Regions from separate parts of the Erythrobacter sp. SCSIO 43205 genome, predicted to be linked through region 3. Evidence: predicted binding sites of a transcription regulator. Region 3 holds the regulator's gene; each other region holds the start of a gene.

Region 1 (6,584 bases), 1.2 Mb from region 3:
GGAGAATCAACGTGCAGTTTTGCGCGAGAGCTGTTCACGACCAGCTTGTCGATCTCAACATCCATGTCGACCGTGGTGCGGCCTTTATTGTTGAGATGGACTTCGAAATACTGTGCTGGATTAGCAAAGGCGACACCGGGCGTTCCGTCGGTGTTCTGTGGCACGAAGCCGGTCGAACCTGGGCCAAGCAGAGCGGAGCTTTCTGGTAGCGTTGTATCGATGCCTTCAAAGCCCGGGGTGATGGTCCCATCGTTACCCGAAATGTCGACGCCAAGCACGGTGCCAAGTTTCGGGCCGCTTTCAAAGATGCCCGGCTCATTGCCAGTTGGAATACCATTCACAATGGCTCCGGTTTCATCTTGAATGAAGAAGCCTGGATCAAGGTCTTGGGTCCAGTGGGTTGGGTCTGACCAGTTTCCATTACCCTTTTTCGCCGAAACATACTTGTATGGCGTATTTTCGGTGATGAACTCGAAGAATGGATAGAGCGGATTGTAAAAGCTCACATCCGAATAGGCAGAGCCCAGACCAAAGAAGTCAAAACCGCCAGACAGAACGCCGATTGCGAGCGGGAAGTCCGCAAGCTGGTCAGCGACCAGTGGCGATCCGGAGTCGCCAGGAGCCGTGCCTGCTTCGCCAGCAAGCGCATCGCCATCGAAATAGTCGATTGCGTACACTGCTTCGAGGCTCTCACACGAAATCGTGTCGCCCGGAAATACGCATCCAGCGCTTGCTTCCGGAGTACGGTTCGGATCGTCGAAATCGGTCCAGTAGTAGGCCTGGCTTTCAAAGCCGAGGGATACCGTCGATGGCGCAAAGTCCGGGAAGATCGGATCGATGTAATCGCCAAGACTCCCGACCATGCCAAGCATATTTTCACCCACACGGCGAAGGAAACGATCGCCCGCATTGGTGCCGCCAGTGAGGCCGGTACCGTTCGTGCCATAACCAACTTGCAGAACGTGCGTGAGCTCGGTCAGCGGGGTCAGCAGGATTGGCAGCGAAGGCACGTCAGTGATGGGCGCATCAAGCGCAATCATTGCAACGTCCGCCCATGGGAATCCAAGACCCGTATTGTCGAGGTTTCCGGTTGGGTGAATGATGACGTCGGTCGAGAGCGCAGCGCCGCCATCAGCATAACCAGCACCGGTTTGGATGGTGTTGATCAAGCGCGGAAAGCTGTCTTGCCCGGTGGAGACGAGCATCGTGGTCGATGCGCCGGATTCGGGCAGACCATATTCCTCAGACGAGAACGTCGCGAGGCCGCCGCTGCTTTGGTTCACACAGTGCGCTGCAAACAGAACGGTGCGTGGGTTGATCACACTGCCCGAGCAGTTGAAGAACACGCCGCCGCTAATATTGTCCTGAATGAAGATGTGCACCGCATAAGGCGCTGTGTCATCCGGATCGCCGAAGTCCACACCAACATCGTCACGTACAATCAGCTGCTGGTCAGGGCCGTTGATGCTGCCGATGTAGTCATCGCTGGTGCGCGAGACACGGAAGTCGTGAACGTCGGTCATAGTGACGCTGAGTGCGCCAGTATCAAGGCCAGAGAAGGTGTTGAGCGGAGCCACGGCGGCGCGCGCGTCATAACCATCTGCGGTTTCGGTGTCTTCGGCCACTGGACCTACGAGATCGGCATCGACCCCGTCATTTGCATACGCGGGAGACGCAGCAAGAGCTCCGGCAAGAGCAATCGAGCCCACACCAGACATTAGAATACGATTTTTCATGATTTCCCCCTGAGTCTTCAAGTTGAATGCGATAGTTAATACACACTGAATGCGCTTTGCAAAGCAGTTTCCTGACAATTCCTGCGTCTCTCGAGCATCCGATGTGTAGATGTTTAGACCGGATAAAGCCCGGAGGATAAAACTCAGACTTCGCAAGCTGGATCTGGATCGACCTATGACTCGGGGGGATTGGCCCATTTGGCCGCGCTGTGAGTTCGGCCAATACATTTCTATTTCCTATGACTGGACGAAATCTCCATCACAACGATCTCGCTCTACTGCTTTTAATAATCAGATCACAAACGCCTTCACCCAACGTTCGAGTGCATTGGATTAAGTTGGGTACAGCTCCGGCTCAGCAAACAATATGAGCCGACGATAGTGACATCTCGTAACTATGCAGGGGATGGCAGCAAAAGCATCAGAGACAAGACTAATTCTCTCGAAATCCTACGGCCCTACAGTCTCGCGTCCCGATTGTGTCCCCGCTAATGAACGGCAGTTTCGTCCTCCAAATCCTGACCTAGGCCCCTCACAAAGTTTCCGACTGCTCCAAATGCATATCGCAAAAAAAGCGCGATGCTGCCCGCTCACGGACCCTACGGGCAAATAAGCCCCGAAGTGCTTCGCAAAAGCTGTTGATGGAGCCCTCCTCAACGCGGGAACGTCAAAATGCAGGATTTAGCACCAAACCAGAGCAAGAAAAAATGGAGAGTGCGACGCGAGACGCGGGCCGTTTGCAAAAAACAGCGCGATAAGGAGGCATCTATGGTTAAGGTGGCTTAGGGATAACCACGAAGACCCTTTTAAAGAAATTTCCATAGTTCTTCAGTGATGTTCAAAGCTCTTGTTCTCCTAGTGACCACTTTAGCCTCTGGAAACCCAGTTGCTGGAGGCCAAGAATTCACTGATGCCGCACACGCGCTGCATAGATCTGGAGAGGATGCAGATCGCAGAAACGAAACAACAGAAGAACGTATCGCGCGTGCTCGCGCTCGACTTGGAAATCGCGTGCGAACTTCACGGGTTCGCCGCGTCGCCCATACAGATGAAGCCTGTCCCAATCTTAATCCAACGGGTCTCAAAACGGACGCTCATGGTCCAAATACCGTGTTGACCGGCTCAAAAACCAGCGACACTGATACATTCGCCAACAGACCGTTTTGCAAGACCTACGGGTCCTAGATAACAGCTGTCCAATGCCGCACCTGATAGGACGGCCGTGAAGATATTGACCTTCAATTGCAGCCTTAAGCCCCAAGGATAAGCAGGGCGATTCCCGATAAGAGGGCCCTGGGGCGATAGCGAATTATATGCAACAACAATGCGGGCTCTTACCAAATTTGCCGCTCTCCAACAGATACCTTGTTGCTCCTACGCCCGAACAGCTGGGTTTATATGACGCCACACGCAATCATAGCGTTTGGAGAGACAACCCCAATCCTCGCAATTACCCATCATAATCTCACGTCCCGCAAAAGCTGATCGGGTCTCTTGCTGGTAGTCGTGTCGAAATAGTGTCCCGCACTTGGCAAAGGTGACATCATTCCTGACACATCGCTTAGCCTGAGCCCACTACGAGAGACTAACCCAAACAGAGGTTCAAGTTTCGACAATCCAATCAATCGAATTTCCCTATTTCAATCCATCTTTGGACAACGCTCCTCACATATCGCGGCGTTTCCCGATTTCTTGGAATTCCGCCTGCACGCGATACCGCGCCGGGCCCCGCATTGTAGGCTGCCAGTGCGAGATGGATTTCACCAAACCGGTCGAGCATCTGCCTTAGATATCGCGCGCCACCGTCGATATTCTGAGCTGGATCGTGCCGATTGGTTACGCCGAGTTCTCGTGCGGTTGCAGGCATGAGTTGCGCAAGACCAGCTGCACCAGCCGGGCTGATCGCCATTGGATTGAACCGGGATTCCTGCCAGACCAATGCCTGGAGCAAGCGAGGCGGCAATCGATACCTTGCTTCAGCTTGGCGGATGAGGGGTTCGTAGAGAGTCTCTTTGAAACTTCGATGAGCCGGGGATGAGGTCTCCCTTTCGGTCCCAATGACCGCCGATGCCGGATCGTAGGTAACTTCTTGGTCTGCCGCTTTTTCGACTTTGCTCAGCCGGTGATCAAAGACCTGGAACTCCTGCGCCTGAGCGATCGCGGGGAATGCAATTGCAAGCCCGCAATATACGTTAGCCACCCATTTTCGTCTCATCACGCTCACTCCTAACTTGCCTGAATGTGCAATAGAACATAAATAGAACATTGGGGTGTAGGAAAGCGCCAAACGCGTCCGGCAAGAGGAAAGGGGGCAGTCTGCAGGGGCAATTGTGCGGCGATGGAGCCAGTATGTCCGTTTCGAACTCAACCCTTTCCCGAGCTTCGCTTGAGGACACCGCTCGCAAGCTCTGCGAGAGCCGCGGCGGGAAGTGGTCTGGCTCCAAGGGCATGGCCCGGTGTCCAGCGCACGATGACCACACGCCTTCACTCGGTGTCACGCTTGGCCGAAAGGCTATTCTCCTGCATTGTTTCGCCGGATGCGATCAGGCGAGCGTGCTCGCTGCCCTCGCTCGAGAAGGGATCGAGACCTCTGCGCTATTCTCAGGCTCCTCCGACGAGTTTCCGATCCAGCCGCGCTATTCCAGCCAGCCATCGGCTGCAGCACTCCGCATCTGGCGCGATGCTCGACCGTTGCACCGAAGTCCTGCCAAGGCCTACCTCGAAGGGCGCGGCATCCTCGCCACGTCCCATGCGCTGAAATTTCATCCGCGCACGCCGCTTGGACCGAAGGGTCGCGCACGCTTCCTGCCAGCGATGATCGCTGCGGTCAGCCTCGACGAGGGGCCGATTGCCGTTCACCGGACTTTCCTGTCGCAATGCGGCAATACGCAGGCATTGTTTGCGAAGCCGAAACGCGCACTGGGGTCTCTCGGCGAGGCGGCGGTACGTCTGTTCGAACCTGCCGAGGGAAGGCTCGGTCTCGCCGAAGGCATTGAAAGCGCGATGTCGGCCTATGCGCTCACTGGTATCCCGACGTGGGCAACGCTGGGCAATGGACGCTTCGGGCTGGTTGCCATTCCGGAGAGCGTGAGCGACCTTCATCTCTTCGTGGATCACGATTCTGGCGGCGACCTTGCAGCCGAGCGCGGGCTAGGTGCCTATCTCCGTGAAGGGCGGCAAATCCAAGTTCGACGGCCTAAGTTGCGCGGTACCGACTGGAACGACGAGCTCCAGTCATGGCTGCGCCGAAAGGCGTGTCGCTAAGAGGAGAGAGAGCTTCTCGAATTCCTGACCCGGCAGAGGGCGCATGTCCCGATGCCTCAACCAGGAGGACGACAAGCCATGTTTCAGTCAGACTTTTTTCCAGACCGCGAGACATCGAGCACAATTCCGCTCGCTTTCGCAATCGGTGAACGAATTTCCCGGCGACTTGCGGATGGATGCCATCTCACCCGACCTGACATTTCCGAGTTTTTCGCCGCTCAAACCGACGTGCAGGACTGGGGCAGTGCGTGGACCATCGACGACTACAACAACGCGGTCGAGATTGGCGCCTTGCTCTGGCTCCGCGAGTTCTCACGCATCGACCTCGATACAGGTTTCCACGAGGCTGCAGCACGTTTCGATTGGCTCGATGCAGCCTTACCGCCTCGCCACGTGCGCAGCCAGAGCCAGGTCGAACTGCAGCAATTCTCCACCCCGCCGATCCTTGCTTGGCTCATGGCCAAGGCCGCGTCGCTTGGCACGCGCGATCACATTCTCGAACCGTCAGCCGGGAATGGCGCTCTTGCGCTCTGGGGTGACGTTCGAGGGTGCTCGCTGAGCCTCAACGAAATCGATCCCGCACGCCGGCATGCGCTGGCACATATCTTCCCTAGAGCCAGACTATCCGCTCATGATGGCGAGTTGATCGCCGAACTCGTCGATGGCTCAAACCCCAGCATCATCATGATGAACCCTCCGTTCGCTCGAAGCCGCGAGCGGGGCGTCGATGGCCGCACGGCAATGCGCCACTTGCGCAGTGCGCTGCGGATTTGCGCTGTGGGAGGTCGCCTAGTTGCAATCCTCCCGGACGGCTTTGATGCTACGGCTTTTGTCGAGGACCAGGAACAGACTTCGCTGCTGCTCAACGTCCGGCTGTCGGGCGCATTTTCACGCAGCGGAACCGGGATCGCTGTCAAAATGGTCGTGATCGAGAAGGCGGATATTCAGGACAATTCCACGATTTCGGGAGAGTTCGCCGATCTCGCCGTACTGAATTCCTGCCTGGCGCATTTGCCCGTTCGCTCGCCGATGCACGCCAATATCCATCGCCTTCCGGTACGCTCGATTGCGACATCGGTGAGCGGGGCCGCCGCGCGCAAGCCCGTCGCTCCTTTCGAGACCAAAGCCGCCCAGACAAGCGCGGCGGTCGCGCTTGACTATCAGGCCCTTGACGAGCCCGCGCCCGTTCCCGCGCAGGCGGGTATCTACCTGCCTTACCGACCGAGCCGCGCCATCATGCATGATGCTGCCGTTCACCCGACACCGCTCGTAGAATCGGTTGCGATGGGCTCGGTCGCGGCACCGGTGCCGAAAGCGCGCCCATTGCTTCCCGCGAACTGGCAAGAGGGCAAACTGCTCTCGGCCGCGCAATGCGAAACACTGGTCTACGCTTGCGAGGCATTCGCGCGCGATCTTCCCGGGCAATTCCAGCCGAGCCAAGAAGGAACGACGGTCGAACTCGCGGAGGACGGCCACTCCTATCGCCAGGGCTTTTTCCTCGGTGACGGTACGGGCGCAGGCAAGGGCCGCCAGATCGCAAGCGTCATGATGGACCGCTGGCTCTCGGGCGAACGCCGTCATATC
Region 2 (6,584 bases), 210 kb from region 3:
ATCAGAATAAGCGGCCAGCCGATACGCCCGACAAACTCCACCAGCGGCACCAAAAGCGCGCGGTAGAGGTGGTCAACAAAGCCCGAGGCGCGCTGAACGCTTTCGTCTTGCGCAATAACATCATGTCCGCTCGCTTTACGGCGGTGCAGCATCCCGGCGATCATGGCGGGTATAATGATTGTGGCGGCAATAATGAGCGGGCCCATCTTGGCTGTGAATTCGGTCGGGTCCGGGCGGCCACTTTCATTCAAAGGGAACATTCCAAGAAGCCAGTTGGGGTCGATTACAAAGGCTCCCAAATCCACCACCCCCATCATCGGCACAAAGCCACCAAGCGCGCGGACCATGAAGATACCGAGAATGAGCAGCGCCCAGCCCCACAGACCGACGACGATCCAAAGGAATTTCGCCCGAACATCGCTGCGCACCTCGCCCACTTGGTAAAGCTCTGCGAGTTCATCGTCGCTGGCCCCAATCGCGCTTGCGTGATCCCTCGCCGTATCGGGCGCAAAAAGTCCGGCGAACCCGACCACAAGAATCGCACCGCCGAAAAGGAGATAGGTTTCAGGCCAGCCGATGCGCGCGGCGATGATCAGGCCCAGTGCGCCCCCGAACAACGAAGCAAGGCGGTATCCCATCTGATAAATCGTCGAGAGCATATCGAGGGTCGCTTCCTCGTCGGCAACGTCAATCCGCCATGCGTTGATTGCAATGTCCTGCGTCGCGCTGGCGAGAGCGCCGATCCCTGCAAGAAGAGAAAACCAGCCAAGCTGCGTCTTGGGTTCAAGCAGCGATAGCGTCACCAGAATAACGCCCAAGATCAGCTGCATCGGCGCGATCCACTGCTTGCGTTTGCCAAGCGCGCGCAGGCCCGGAAGATCGATTTTGTCCACCAGAGGCGACCAGATGAATTGGAAAGCATACGCCAATCCGATGAGCGAGAAGACGCCCATCGTTTCAAGGTCCACTTCAGCCTCAGACAGCCAAGCGTAGAGCGTCCCCAAAAACAGAGCGAAAGGCAGACCGCTGGTGAACCCAAACAGCGCCATATAGGCCGATTTCTTGTTCTTGAGCGCGCGCAGCACTTCGCCGATGCCGGGTTTGCTTTTTTGCGCTTGAGGCTCTTCAGAGGTGGCAGCTTCGTTCACGTATTCGCTTATCCCTTTTGATTTGCGTCCAAGTGTGGGGCATAACGCGCTCAAGGGAAATAGGGAGAGGGCGATGAACGCCACAACAACGCAAGATTTGCCCAGTTTAAGGCCCACAGCGGGCCAACTCGCACTGGCGGAAAATATTCGCCAAGGCGTTGATAGCCGCGCGGTTGACGCAATCGGCACCGTCCCGGCCTGCCGCTACACTGATCCGGCGCACTTTGCACGTGAGAAAGCGGCACTGTTCGACCAACTGCCGCAAGTGCTCTCCCCTTCCGCTCTCCTTCCTGAACCGGGGATGGTGGTGCCGCATGATGATACGGGTAGGCCGCTGCTGATCACTCGTGACAATGAAGGGCGCGCGCACGTTTTTCTGAATGTTTGTCAGCATCGCGGTACGCGCCTTGTCGAAGGGCGCGAGGTTCAATGCGCAAAGCGCATGGTCTGTCCCTATCACGCTTGGACCTACAAACTTGATGGTAAGCTCCTCGCCCTCCCCCGGCCAGAAACCTTTCCCAATCTGGACAAGTCGGATCACGCACTTGTTGAACTGCCTAGCATCGAAATTGGCGGTCTTATCTGGTTCGCCCCGCAGGAGGGTGCTGACTTTGGCCATGCCAAAGCAATCAGCGAAGATTTCGACGCCTTTGGAATGGGAGAGTTGCACCTCTTCCGTCGCAAGACGCACGATGTGCGCGGCAATTGGAAGCTCATCATGGATGCCTTCCTCGAAAGTTATCATGTGACGCGCCTCCACGCGAACACCATCGGCCCCTTTTTCAAAGATGGTATTACCAGCGGTGACCAGATCGGGCCGCATATGCGCTCTGCCGTTGGACGTTTGGAGGAGATGGAGGGCGTAGACTTCACCGATATGGCCGCGATGCGCCGGGTCATTACCTTTGCCTATCAATTGTTTCCGGCAACTGTGATCGTTCCCAGCCCGGACTATGTAAACATCATGGTATTGATGCCCCAGGCGCACAATCACACTATCGTCGAAGATTTCATGCTCATCCCCGAAGAGCCGAAAACCGATAAGGCTCTCGACCATTGGGAGCGGTCCTGGAAGCTGCTTGATGGCGGCGTTTTTGCATCCGAAGACTTCCGCGCAGCAGAGCTTGGCCAGCAAGGTTTGGAAAGCGGCGCGATTAAGGAGCTCACCATGGGAACGCTTGAGAGCGGGATCGTGCGGTTTGATGCGATTGTGCAGGAGCATTTAAGCGCCTAAAGGGCGGACCATGCCCACAAACCCAAAGAAATCCGAGGATCGCCCCGAGGGCGACCGTATCGCCAAATTGCTCGCGCGGGCCGGTATCGCTTCGCGGCGCGAAATTGAGCGGATGATTGCGGACAAACGCATCACCCTTCATGGCAAGCCAGTTGAGACGCCTGCGACTTTCCTCAATGATTTGAAAGGCGTGAGCGTTGATGGAAAGCCCGTCGCAGGGCCAGAGCCCGCGCAACTGTTCGCCTTTAACAAGCCCACTGGCCTTATCACCGCCGAACGCGATCCAGCAGGGCGTGCGACGATCTACGCGGCGCTCACCAACGCTCTGCCCAAAGGCACACCGCGCCTCATGCCCATCGGGCGGCTCGACCTTAATACCGAGGGGCTATTGCTACTTACCAATGATGGCGGCCTAAAACGCACGATGGAATTGCCCTCCAGCGGCATCCCGCGCACCTACCGCGCCAGAGCTTTTGGCGAGGTTACCCAGGAACAGCTTGAGGCCCTTATTGAAGGGGTTGAAATCGACGGCATTCGCTATGGCTCAATCGACGCGAACCTTGACCATGGATCGGGCGGAAAAGGTCATAAAAATCACTGGATCGAAATTACCATTACCGAGGGCAAAAACCGCGAAGTGCGGCGCGTGCTCGAATATCTCGGCCTCAAGGTGAACCGCCTTATTCGCATTGGATACGGCCCGTTTGCACTTGGCGACCTGCCGCGTGGACAGGCAGTGCGTATTAAAAAGGGCGACCTTGATCGCTTTGTCGCGAGCCTTAAATCGCCCTCCTCAAACAGAGGTGGCGAGAGGAAGGAGCGCAAATAAATGCGTATTATCGCTGGCGAATGGCGGGGGCGAAAGCTTACCGCGCCAAAGGGCGATGCGACGCGCCCAACAGGCGACCGCACGCGCGAGACGCTTTTCTCTATGCTCACCAGCCGTTTGGGAAGCTTTGAGGATTTGCGCGTTGCCGACCTTTTTGCAGGGTCAGGCGCTTTGGGCATTGAGGCACTTTCACGCGGCGCTGCGCATTGTCTTTTTGTAGAGCAAGACCGTGACGCACTGGACGCGATCCGCGCCAATATTGCGACATTCGATGCGCGTGGCCGCAGCACAGTCGAAGCAGGCTCGGTCATGGGACTTCGCGCCGCGAAAGAACCGCTCGACCTCATCCTGCTCGACCCGCCCTATCACACTGGCGCAGGCGAAGTGGCGCTGGACCGTCTCTTGCGCCTCGGCTGGATTGGCGAGGCGACCTGGATCGCGCTTGAAACTGCCTTTGACGAAGAACCCGCGATAAAGGGGCTGGCCATCGAAACAAGCCGCAAGGTCGGCAAGGCGCGGCTTCATATTATGCAGCGCGCTGACTGACGCAAAGCGACAAATCACAAACGAAAAGGGCAGCGCAAACGGCTGCCCTTTTCTAAAATTCCGACGCGCGATTTTTACATCGAGCTTGCCGGTTGACCGGGCCAATAATCGAGCGGACGGTTGCCCCAGTTAAGGCCGGCTGCGCGCGGGTTAATACAGCCGTCCTGATCGTCATTCATGCAGACATCATAGACGGTGCCTTCTACGCGGACCTTGGTCGCTTTGCCCTTGGCATTGCGCTCTACAACGACTGGCGATTGCGCTTTGGTCGAGCCATCGGCTGATGAGAATTCGCTGTCACTTTTGTGGTCATCTGCCAAGGCGGTGCCACCGACGCCCAGCATGGCGATTGAAGCGGTAGTGATGAGCGTTGCTACAAGGTTTTTCATGATTAAGTCCTGTGCTTGTCCTTTTTCCGTTCCGTCCTTGCCCATGCTTATTCAGACCGGGCAGCGATCGTTCCAAATTTTTGCAGAACGGTCGATTTAGTCGGGGACGCAGGGCTTGTGAGGCTGTGCGCCCGGCCCCACATTCTGCAAGATTGCAATTCCAACATTTGTTCTATACTTGTTCCCCTGACTTATGACTTCACAGCTTCCCCAATCGGCCCCTTCTGGCGCGCGCGATGCCGCGACCGAAACTGGCGTCCCGCCTTATGCGGCGCGGCTCAACCCGCCGCAGCGTGAGGCTGTACTGACGACCGAAGGGCCGGTTTTGATGTTGGCGGGTGCTGGTACGGGGAAGACCGCGGCGCTGACTGCGCGCATGGCGCATTTGGTGGCAACACGGCGCGCCTGGCCAAGCCAGATTTTGTGCGTAACCTTCACCAATAAGGCCGCCCGCGAAATGCGCGAACGAGTAGCGGCTCACCTTGGCGCTCCGGGCGAAGGGTTGCCGTGGCTTGGCACCTTTCACTCGATCTGTGCCAAGATGCTACGCCGCCATGCCGAGCTTGTCGGCTTGCAAAGCAATTACACCATTATCGACACCGACGATCAGCTTCGGCTTTTGAAACAGCTCATCACCGAATCCGAGCTTGATGAAAAACGCTGGCCCGCACGGTCTTTGGCTGCACTGATCGACCGGTGGAAGAACCGCGGACTAAACCCGGCGGACCTCGATGCGGTTGAAAACGAAGCCTACGCCAATGGCAAGGGTGCGATGATGTACGGGCTGTACCAGGATCGTTTGAAGGCTCTGAACGCCTGCGATTTCGGCGATTTGATGTTGCATATGCTCAACATCTTCCGCAAGCACACCGATGTTCTTGCCGAATATCAGAGCCGCTTCAAATACATCATGGTGGACGAATATCAGGACACCAATGCGGTGCAGTATCTATGGCTGCGCCTGCTTGCTCAAGCACACAAAAACATCTGCGTGGTCGGCGATGATGATCAATCGATCTATTCATGGCGCGGTGCAGAAGTTGCCAATATCCTGCGGTTTGAAAAGGATTTTCCGGGCACTGCGGTCGTGCGTTTGGAGCAGAATTATCGTTCCACCCCGCAGATTTTAGGCGCGGCCTCTGGTTTGATCCAAGCGAACTCCGAACGCCACGACAAGACGCTGTGGACCCAAAGCAATGGCGGCGACAAGGTCAAGGTCATCGGCGTGTGGGACGGCCCCGAAGAAGCGCGGCGCGTGTCAGAAGAAATCGAAAGGCTTGAACGCGAAGGCGCGCCGCTGAACCAGGTCGCCATTCTCGTGCGCGCGCAATATCAAACGCGTGAGTTCGAAGACCGCTTCATTCAAGTCGGCATAAACTATCGCATTATCGGGGGCTTTCGCTTTTACGAACGCGCCGAAATTCGCGATGCGCTGGCTTATCTTCGCGTCATTGCCCAGCCTCAGGATGATCTGGCGTTTGAGCGGATTTACAACCAGCCCAAGCGCGGGCTTGGTTCAAAGACGCTGGAGAAGATGCACATTCACGCGCGGCAAGTGGGGCTTCCGCTTGCGGCAGCGTCCCTGCAACTTGCAGACAGCGATGAATTGCCCAAACGCGCAGCGAACACCATTGGCGCGCTCATGCGGCAATTCCTGAGCTGGCGTGAGGCAGCCGAAGTCACTTCGCCCGCTGACCTGCTTCGCCAGGTGCTCGATGAAAGCGGCTATAATGATATGCTTGCAAAGGACCGCTCTGCTGAAAGCGCCGGGCGGGCGGAAAACCTCTCGGAACTTGCGCGGGCGATGGAGGAGTATGAGAGCCTCGGCGACTTTCTCGAACACGTCAGCCTTGTCATGGACAACGACCGCTCAGACGAGGAAGAAACCGTCACAATCATGACAATCCATGCGGCAAAGGGATTGGAATTCGATCATGTGTTCTGCGTCGGGTGGGAAGAGGGCGTTTTCCCATCACAGCGGGCCATTGACGAGGGGGGTCTTGCCAGCCTCGAAGAGGAGCGCCGCCTCGCTTACGTTGCGATCACGCGGGCAAAGCGCAAATGCACGATCCTGCACGCCGCCAACCGCCGGATTTACGGCCAATGGACAAGCTCAATCCCCTCGCGCTTTATCGAGGAATTGCCGGAAGAGTTCATCGACCAGGAAACTACAATGAGCGGCGGCGCATCACTTTGGCGGGCCAATTGGAGCGAAAACGAAGACCCCTTTGCGCACGTTGCTGAGCAAAATCCGAGCCGTGCGCAGGCCAGAGGCCCCGGATGGCAGCGTGCAGTGTCCACTGGCTACGAAACCACGCCCAAGCGCCTCGCAGAACCGGGCCGCAGCGCCGCAAGTTTCGCCGCCGCGCCTCGTTCGGAAATCGCGATTGGCGCGATGGTCGAGCACGCGAAATTCGGTGTTGGCTGCGTGATCGATC
Region 3 (6,584 bases):
CTGCGCGGCGTGTTTCTGGCGCGTCAGGCGGAAAAGCAATGGCTCTATTCCTACGGAGCAAGCGAGATTTTCCCTGAACAGTGGGACCGTTTTACCGGCCTTATTCCAGAAGATGAGCGCGGCGATATGGTCGCCGCTTATCACAAGCGTTTGACGTGTGATGATGAGGTAGAACGGCTTGCGGCAGCCAAGGAATGGGCTTCGTGGGAGGGGACGGTGATTACCGTTCTGCCCAACCCTGAGCTTTTGACTGACTTCGTCTCGCCGGAAAGCGCCCTGCCCTTTGCCCGGATTTGTGCGCGTTTCTTCCTCGAAGATTTCTATCTTGAAGAAGCGCAATTGCTGCGCGACGTCGATAAAATTGCTCATATCCCCACAATCATCGTGCAAGGCCGCCACGATGTCTGCACTCCGCCGCGTTCGGCGTGGGACTTGAAAAAGGCAATGCCATCGGCAGAGCTTTGGATCGTCGATGATGGCGGTCACACGGCGAGCGAGCCGGGTCTGGTCGATGGCCTCGTGCGCGCGACCGACAAGTTTGCGGGAAATCCAGCATGAGCCAAATTCTCGTCATCGACAATTACGACAGCTTCACCTTCAATCTGGTCCATTACCTGATGGAGCTTGGGGCCGATATTCGCGTGGAGCGCAATGATGTCCTGACGGCGAGCGAGGCTTTGGCCACCAATGCGAACGGATTTCTCATTTCGCCTGGACCATGCACTCCGAACGAGGCGGGCGTGAGCCTTGATCTGGTCGCTGCTTGCGCGGATGCGGGCAAGCCGCTTATGGGAGTTTGCCTTGGTCACCAGGCCATTGGTCAGCACTTCGGCGGGACAGTCACGCGCGGCGGGCTTATGCACGGCAAGACTTCTCCGGTGACACACGATGGGACGGGCCTCTTCGAGGGGCTCCCCAGCCCCTATACCGCGACGCGCTACCACAGCCTTGAGGTCGTAGATGTGCCCGACTGCCTGATCGCCAATGCCCACGCCGAAACGCCCGGCGAAGACCACCCTAGCGTTATGGGTTTCCGGCATGAGAGCCTGCCGATCCACTCGGTGCAGTACCACCCGGAAAGCATTGCGACCGAGCATGGCCATGCGCTGCTTGCTAACTTCTTGCGCATTTGCGGAATTGAGCCAGAGGATGTGCCAAAATGACCTCCCTGCCCCTTGATGCTCCTGTCCTCACCCGCTCTGAGGCTGATGAAGTCTTCGCAAATATCCTCGACCTGAAAGTCAGCGCTGGGGAGATCGAAGCGTTTCTGATTGCCTTGTCGGCACGCGGTGAAACCGCGGTGGAAATCGCCGCTGCGGCGCAAGCGATGCGCGAGCGGGTCAATGGCATCACCGCGCCTGATGGCGCGGTCGATTGCTGCGGTACCGGCGGCGATGGGCAGCACACGCTCAATGTCTCCACCGCCGTCAGCCTGGTCGTCGCGGCTTGCGGAGTGCCCGTCGCCAAACACGGCAACCGCGCCGCTTCGTCCAAGTCGGGCGCTGCCGATACCTTGGAGGCGTTGGGCCTCGATATGGAGGCAGCCGTGCGCTGCGCGGAAAAGACCCTGCATGAGATTGGCATCGGCTTTCTGTTTGCCCGGGTCCACCACCCGGCGCTTGGGCCCATTGCGCCCATTCGCGAGAAGATCGGCAAGCGTACGATCTTCAACCTGCTTGGCCCCCTCACCAATCCCGCCGGCGTGCGCACCCAGCTTATCGGTCTTGCCAGCCCTGACCTCGTGCCCACGTATGCCGAGGCAAAGGCAAGCCTAGATCAGGAGCGCTGCTTTATCGTTTCAGGCGATGAAGGGCTCGACGAACTCAGTCTTGCAGGCGACAACACTCTTGCTGATGTGAGCGAGGGGAAAGTCACCATGCGCCGCGTCAATGCAAGCGTCATCGGCGTTCCCAATGCCCCGCTCGAAGCCATTCGCGGCGACGATGCGCAGTACAATGCGGCTGCCCTCACAAGGCTCCTTGATGGCGAAAAGAGCGCCTATCGCGATGCAGTGCTCTTGAATGCAGCGGGCACTTTGCTTGTCGCGGGCAAAACCGAGGACTGGCAAGAGGGCGCTAGCCTCGCTGCCGAAGCGATTGATAACGGGGCTGCCAAGCAACTCCTCGCCAAATGGATTGAACTCACGGTCTGATGAACAAGCTTGAAGAAATCTGCGCGAACAAGCGCGAGGAAGTCGCGGACCGCAAAGCCGCCACCACCAACGCCGCGCTTCAAACCGCCGCGAGCGAGCAATCGCCTCCGCGCGGGTTCGAGGCTGCCCTGCGCGCCAAGGTCGAAACCGGCTTTGCCCTGATCGCAGAGGTCAAGAAGGCAAGCCCGTCCAAAGGCCTCATCCGCCCCGACTTCCGCCCCGCAGACCATGCGCGCGACTATGAAGCGGGGGGTGCCGCCTGCCTCAGCGTTCTGACCGATGCGCCTTATTTTCAGGGCCATGAGGATTATCTCGTCGAAGCGCGCAATGCTTGCGCCCTCCCTGTGCTGCGTAAAGATTTCATGGTCGATCCGTGGCAGTGTCTTGAGGCGCGGAGCATCGGCGCGGATGCAATCCTCATTATCGTTGCAGCACTCGACAATGTGCAAATGGCCGAGATCGAAGCCGCCGCGCTCGAACACGCGATGGATGTGCTTGTCGAGGTCCACGATGAAGAGGAGATGGAGCGCGCTTCAACCCACCTCAAATCAAAGCTCGTCGGGGTCAATAACCGCGACCTCAAGACCTTCACCACCTCGCTTGCCACTACCGAACGGCTCGCCCCGCTTGCTCCAGACGGTGCGCTGTTGGTGGGTGAGAGCGGCATTGCGACCCATGCAGATTGTGAGCGGCTTGCACAAAGCGGTGTACGCACATTCCTTGTTGGCGAAAGCCTGATGAGAGCAGATGACGTAGCGGCTGCGACCCGCGCGCTTTTGCAAGGGTAAAATCCTCCATAGTATCCTACATCATCCAAATCTGGCATAACGCCCGCATGACCGAGCAAGCGCCCTCATTTCAATCGATTAAGGCGATCAGACGCCTTTTTATTGGTCAATCTGATTTCAACTCCTGGACAGTGTCTCAAGTGTCTCAAATCTCCAACATCGAGAGCGCAGCATGACCCGGCTTACCCACCTTGGCGAAGATGGCGCGGCGCATATGGTCGATGTGGGCGGCAAAGCGGAAACCCACCGCGTCGCCATTGCGAGCGGCTCGATTTCAATGTCGGACAAGGCTCTAAAAGCAATTCGCGAAGGTAACGCTCCGAAAGGCGATGTCCTAGGCACGGCCCGCATCGCCGGAATCATGGCAGCCAAGCGCACCGGCGAGTTGATCCCGCTATGCCACCCGCTGGGATTGGAAGCGGTAACGATTGAGTTCGCTTTTGAAGAAAGCGGCATCCGCGCCACCGCCAGTGCCTCTCTTACCGGTAAAACCGGGGTCGAAATGGAAGCGATGGTGGCTGTCTCTACTGCGCTCCTCACGATCTACGATATGGCCAAGGCAATCGATAAAGGCATGGTAATCAGCGAGGTGCGTCTTATCGAGAAACGCGGCGGCAAATCGGGCACTTGGAAGGCGGAAGACTAAGTGGCCAGCTGGCTCGACCTAGCCGAGGCACAGGCGCAGCTGCTCGCGCTCGCGCCAAAGATGGCAAGCGAGCAGGTCGCGGTAGAAGGTGCTTTGGGACGCGTTCTGGCAGGCAATGTTAACGCTGCCCGCACACAGCCGCCCGCTGATCTATCTGCGATGGATGGTTATGCGATTGCGGGCGATGGGCCGTGGCGCATTGTCGGAGAAAGCCGTGCCGGAGCACCGTTTGGCGGCGCTTTGGGTCCGGGCGAAGCCGTGCGCATATCCACTGGCGCGCATATGCCAGCGGGCGGTGAGAGTGTTCTGATCCAGGAAAACGCCGTGCGCAACGGCGACCGCTTGAGCGCCGATGCCACTCCCGAGGCGGGACGCCACATCCGCCGCCAAGGCTTTGATTATTGCAAGGGTGATACTTTGCTCGGCGAGGGCGCTGTGCTTGGCCCCGGTCAAATCGCGCTCGCTATCGCTGGCGGCCATGCGACAGTGCCGGTTGCCAAGCGTCCCAAAGTGGCAGTGCTTGATAGCGGGGACGAACTTGCAAGCGACCCTGCGCACGTCCGCGATGACCAAATCCCCGCGAGCAATGGCACGATGATCGCCGCCATGCTCACGCCGCTAGTGGGCACAGTTGAGCGGATCGGTCCGGTTGCCGACGACATGGGCGCAATGGCGAATGCCTTAGGGCGCGCAAGTGACTGCGACATCCTCATCACCTCTGGCGGTGCGTCGGTGGGCGACCACGATCTTGTGCAAGATGCCCTTCGGGAATGGGGCTGCGAGATCGCGTTCTGGAAGGTAGCGATCAAGCCGGGCAAGCCTTTGATGGTTGCCACCCGCGAGGCCGAAGGCCGCCACCAAATTGTTCTGGGTCTGCCGGGCAATCCGGTTTCAAGTTTTGTGACCGCCTACCTCTTTGCCCTACCCTTGATGCGCGCGTCGATGGGGATCGAAGCGCCCTTGCCCTCGCCCCAAACGCGCGTTGCCGGGGAGGCCTTCCCCGCTGGCGGGCCGCGCCGCGAGTTTGTGCGCGCGATCAGCGATGGCGAGAAAGTAGTGAGTGCAGCATCCCAGGACTCAAGTGCGCTTGGTTCGCTGGCTATCTCCAATTGCTTGGTCGAACGCGAACCAAATGCACCTGAAGTGGCAATAGGCGAGCCAATCACTGTGTATAGCCTCCAAAACGGCGGTTTTGCGGGCGTTTAGTCACCTCACGCGCTTGACTTGCCGAATCAAGTTGCCTATTCGTTCCTCATTCGTTCGCCATATCGGTCGAACGGTTAGTGTTCTGTATCGCACCTGTTCCGCTTCTGCGTTCGGTGCCTCTGGGAATGCGCGAATTTGGCACTGTGTCGGTGCAGCTCAAGGCGGCTGTGCTGTCACGCGAGAGTGCGGCTGATGGAGTTTGCCCATGCTTACGGCAAAGCAACACGAACTGATTCGTTTCATTCAGCAGCGGCTGGAAGAAACCGGAATTTCGCCCAGTTTTGAAGAAATGAAAGAAGCGCTCGATTTGAAAAGCAAATCGGGTGTCCACCGCTTGATCTCCGCTCTTGAAGAGCGCGGCTTTATCCGGCGTCTGCCCAATCGGGCGCGCGCTTTGGAAGTGATCAAGAACCCCGAAGATTCAACGCCTATTCCGCGCGCTGCGCCTTCGGTTTCTGCGGCGGCCAATGACACGGTTATTGGCGCTGGTGCTGCTCCTAAAGCGGCTCCGGAACCGGCCAATGACGTGATCGACATCCCGCTCCACGGCAGGATCGCGGCCGGTGCTCCAATCGAAGCGCTTGAAGGCCAAAGCTCGCTTCCTGTGCCAGCGGCCCTGCTTGGACCGGGAGAGCATTATGCGCTCGAAGTCTCTGGCGATTCGATGATCGAAGCTGGCATCTTCGATGGGGACTTTGCGCTTGTCCGCCGGACGAACACTGCTCGCGATGGGGAAATTGTCGTGGCGTTGGTGCGCGGCGAGGAGGCGACGCTCAAGTATCTCCACAAGGATGGGGGACTGGTGCGCCTCGACCCTGCCAACGCAAGCTATGACCCGCAGGTCTATGGCCCCGATGAGGTTGAGGTTCAGGGTAAGCTTGCAGGACTTTTGCGGCGTTATCATTGATCGGTGTGGCGCACGGGGGGCGGTAACTCTTACCCTTCCCCGGCGCGCCACCATCCATGCTCGCCTTGTGATGCAGCGACGGTGGTGATGCGTTCATTCGCAAGGTCTAGCGCCAGCCCTCCGCTTTGCTGGAGGAACCGGCGATCGGCCTTAAGCCATCGAGGCGAGCAAGAACGCGGTAAGAAGCGATCGGCAACAACGATGTCGGCTTGCTCGCACGCAGCGGCAAGCGCGCGCTCTTCGATCATCTCGCGGTTGCGAGCAAGCAGAAGCGTCCAATTCCGTCCACCGCGTTCTAAAACGATAGTGCAGAACTCAGGTGAGCACCTCGCCCCCTCCCACTGCGCAAGCGGGATCGGCTCACTCGTGACGCTAGACAATTCAAGCAGGTTGTCGCGCGAATAGGATGAGCGGCTGTCACGCAGAGAAAGCAAGCGGCGATCACCATGCTCATCAGTTATGGTAATGCCAACGTGACGCCCATCTCTTCCGATCAAAACATCGGGGATGGGCGTTGCAAGAAGAAGGAAAGTGGCAATCGCAGCAGGTACGAAGCCAAACAAACGCGCCCTGCCCGACCACAAGGCAAGCCAAAGGCCGCCGATAACAAACAGGGCGATGGCAAGACCGCTCATCTGCGGCATCAGCTTCACCGCGCCGGGCTGGGCTGATGTGAAATGAGCAATTGCCAGAAGCAGATTGAGTGACTTCTCGGTGAGCCACCAGAACGGTGCACCAAGACCGATCCAATCAAAAAGCAGACCCAGAGCGATTAGCGGCATGGATACAAACGTCACCAGCGGAATGGCAAAGACATTGGCTAGCGCTCCATACAATCCGGCCCGATGGAAATGGAACAGAACGATCGGCATAAGAGCAATTTCA

Evidence for each region. Region 3 encodes LexA, which represses DNA repair genes until DNA is damaged. Its sites were predicted from a motif close to GTTCCNCNCTTGTTCT; they were not measured.
Region 1: INR77_RS04900 (toprim domain-containing protein) is a predicted target of LexA. The motif match lies at 3,985-4,000, and genes of this name have one in related genera.
Region 2: INR77_RS11395 (ATP-dependent helicase) is a predicted target of LexA. The motif match lies at 4,316-4,331, and genes of this name have one in related genera.

The regions. Positions count from the first base shown of each region.
Region 1 is NZ_CP063202.1:1,040,222-1,046,805, reverse strand. It holds gene INR77_RS04910 (autotransporter domain-containing protein) at 1-1,736, opposite strand, end outside; gene INR77_RS04905 (lytic transglycosylase domain-containing protein) at 3,358-3,936, opposite strand; gene INR77_RS04900 (toprim domain-containing protein) at 4,086-5,000, shown strand; gene INR77_RS04895 (strawberry notch family protein) at 5,079-6,584, shown strand, end outside.
Region 2 is NZ_CP063202.1:2,399,830-2,406,413, forward strand. It holds gene INR77_RS11370 (MFS transporter) at 1-1,148, opposite strand, end outside; gene INR77_RS11375 (aromatic ring-hydroxylating dioxygenase subunit alpha) at 1,222-2,382, shown strand; gene INR77_RS11380 (pseudouridine synthase) at 2,393-3,211, shown strand; gene rsmD (16S rRNA (guanine(966)-N(2))-methyltransferase RsmD) at 3,212-3,757, shown strand; gene INR77_RS11390 (hypothetical protein) at 3,832-4,146, opposite strand; gene INR77_RS11395 (ATP-dependent helicase) at 4,340-6,584, shown strand, end outside.
Region 3 is NZ_CP063202.1:2,190,575-2,197,158, forward strand. It holds gene pip (prolyl aminopeptidase) at 1-558, shown strand, start outside; gene INR77_RS10345 (aminodeoxychorismate/anthranilate synthase component II) at 555-1,163, shown strand; gene trpD (anthranilate phosphoribosyltransferase) at 1,160-2,152, shown strand; gene trpC (indole-3-glycerol phosphate synthase TrpC) at 2,152-2,940, shown strand; gene moaC (cyclic pyranopterin monophosphate synthase MoaC) at 3,113-3,586, shown strand; gene INR77_RS10365 (molybdopterin molybdotransferase MoeA) at 3,587-4,792, shown strand; gene lexA (transcriptional repressor LexA) at 4,998-5,699, shown strand; gene INR77_RS10375 (ComEC/Rec2 family competence protein) at 5,729-6,584, opposite strand, start outside.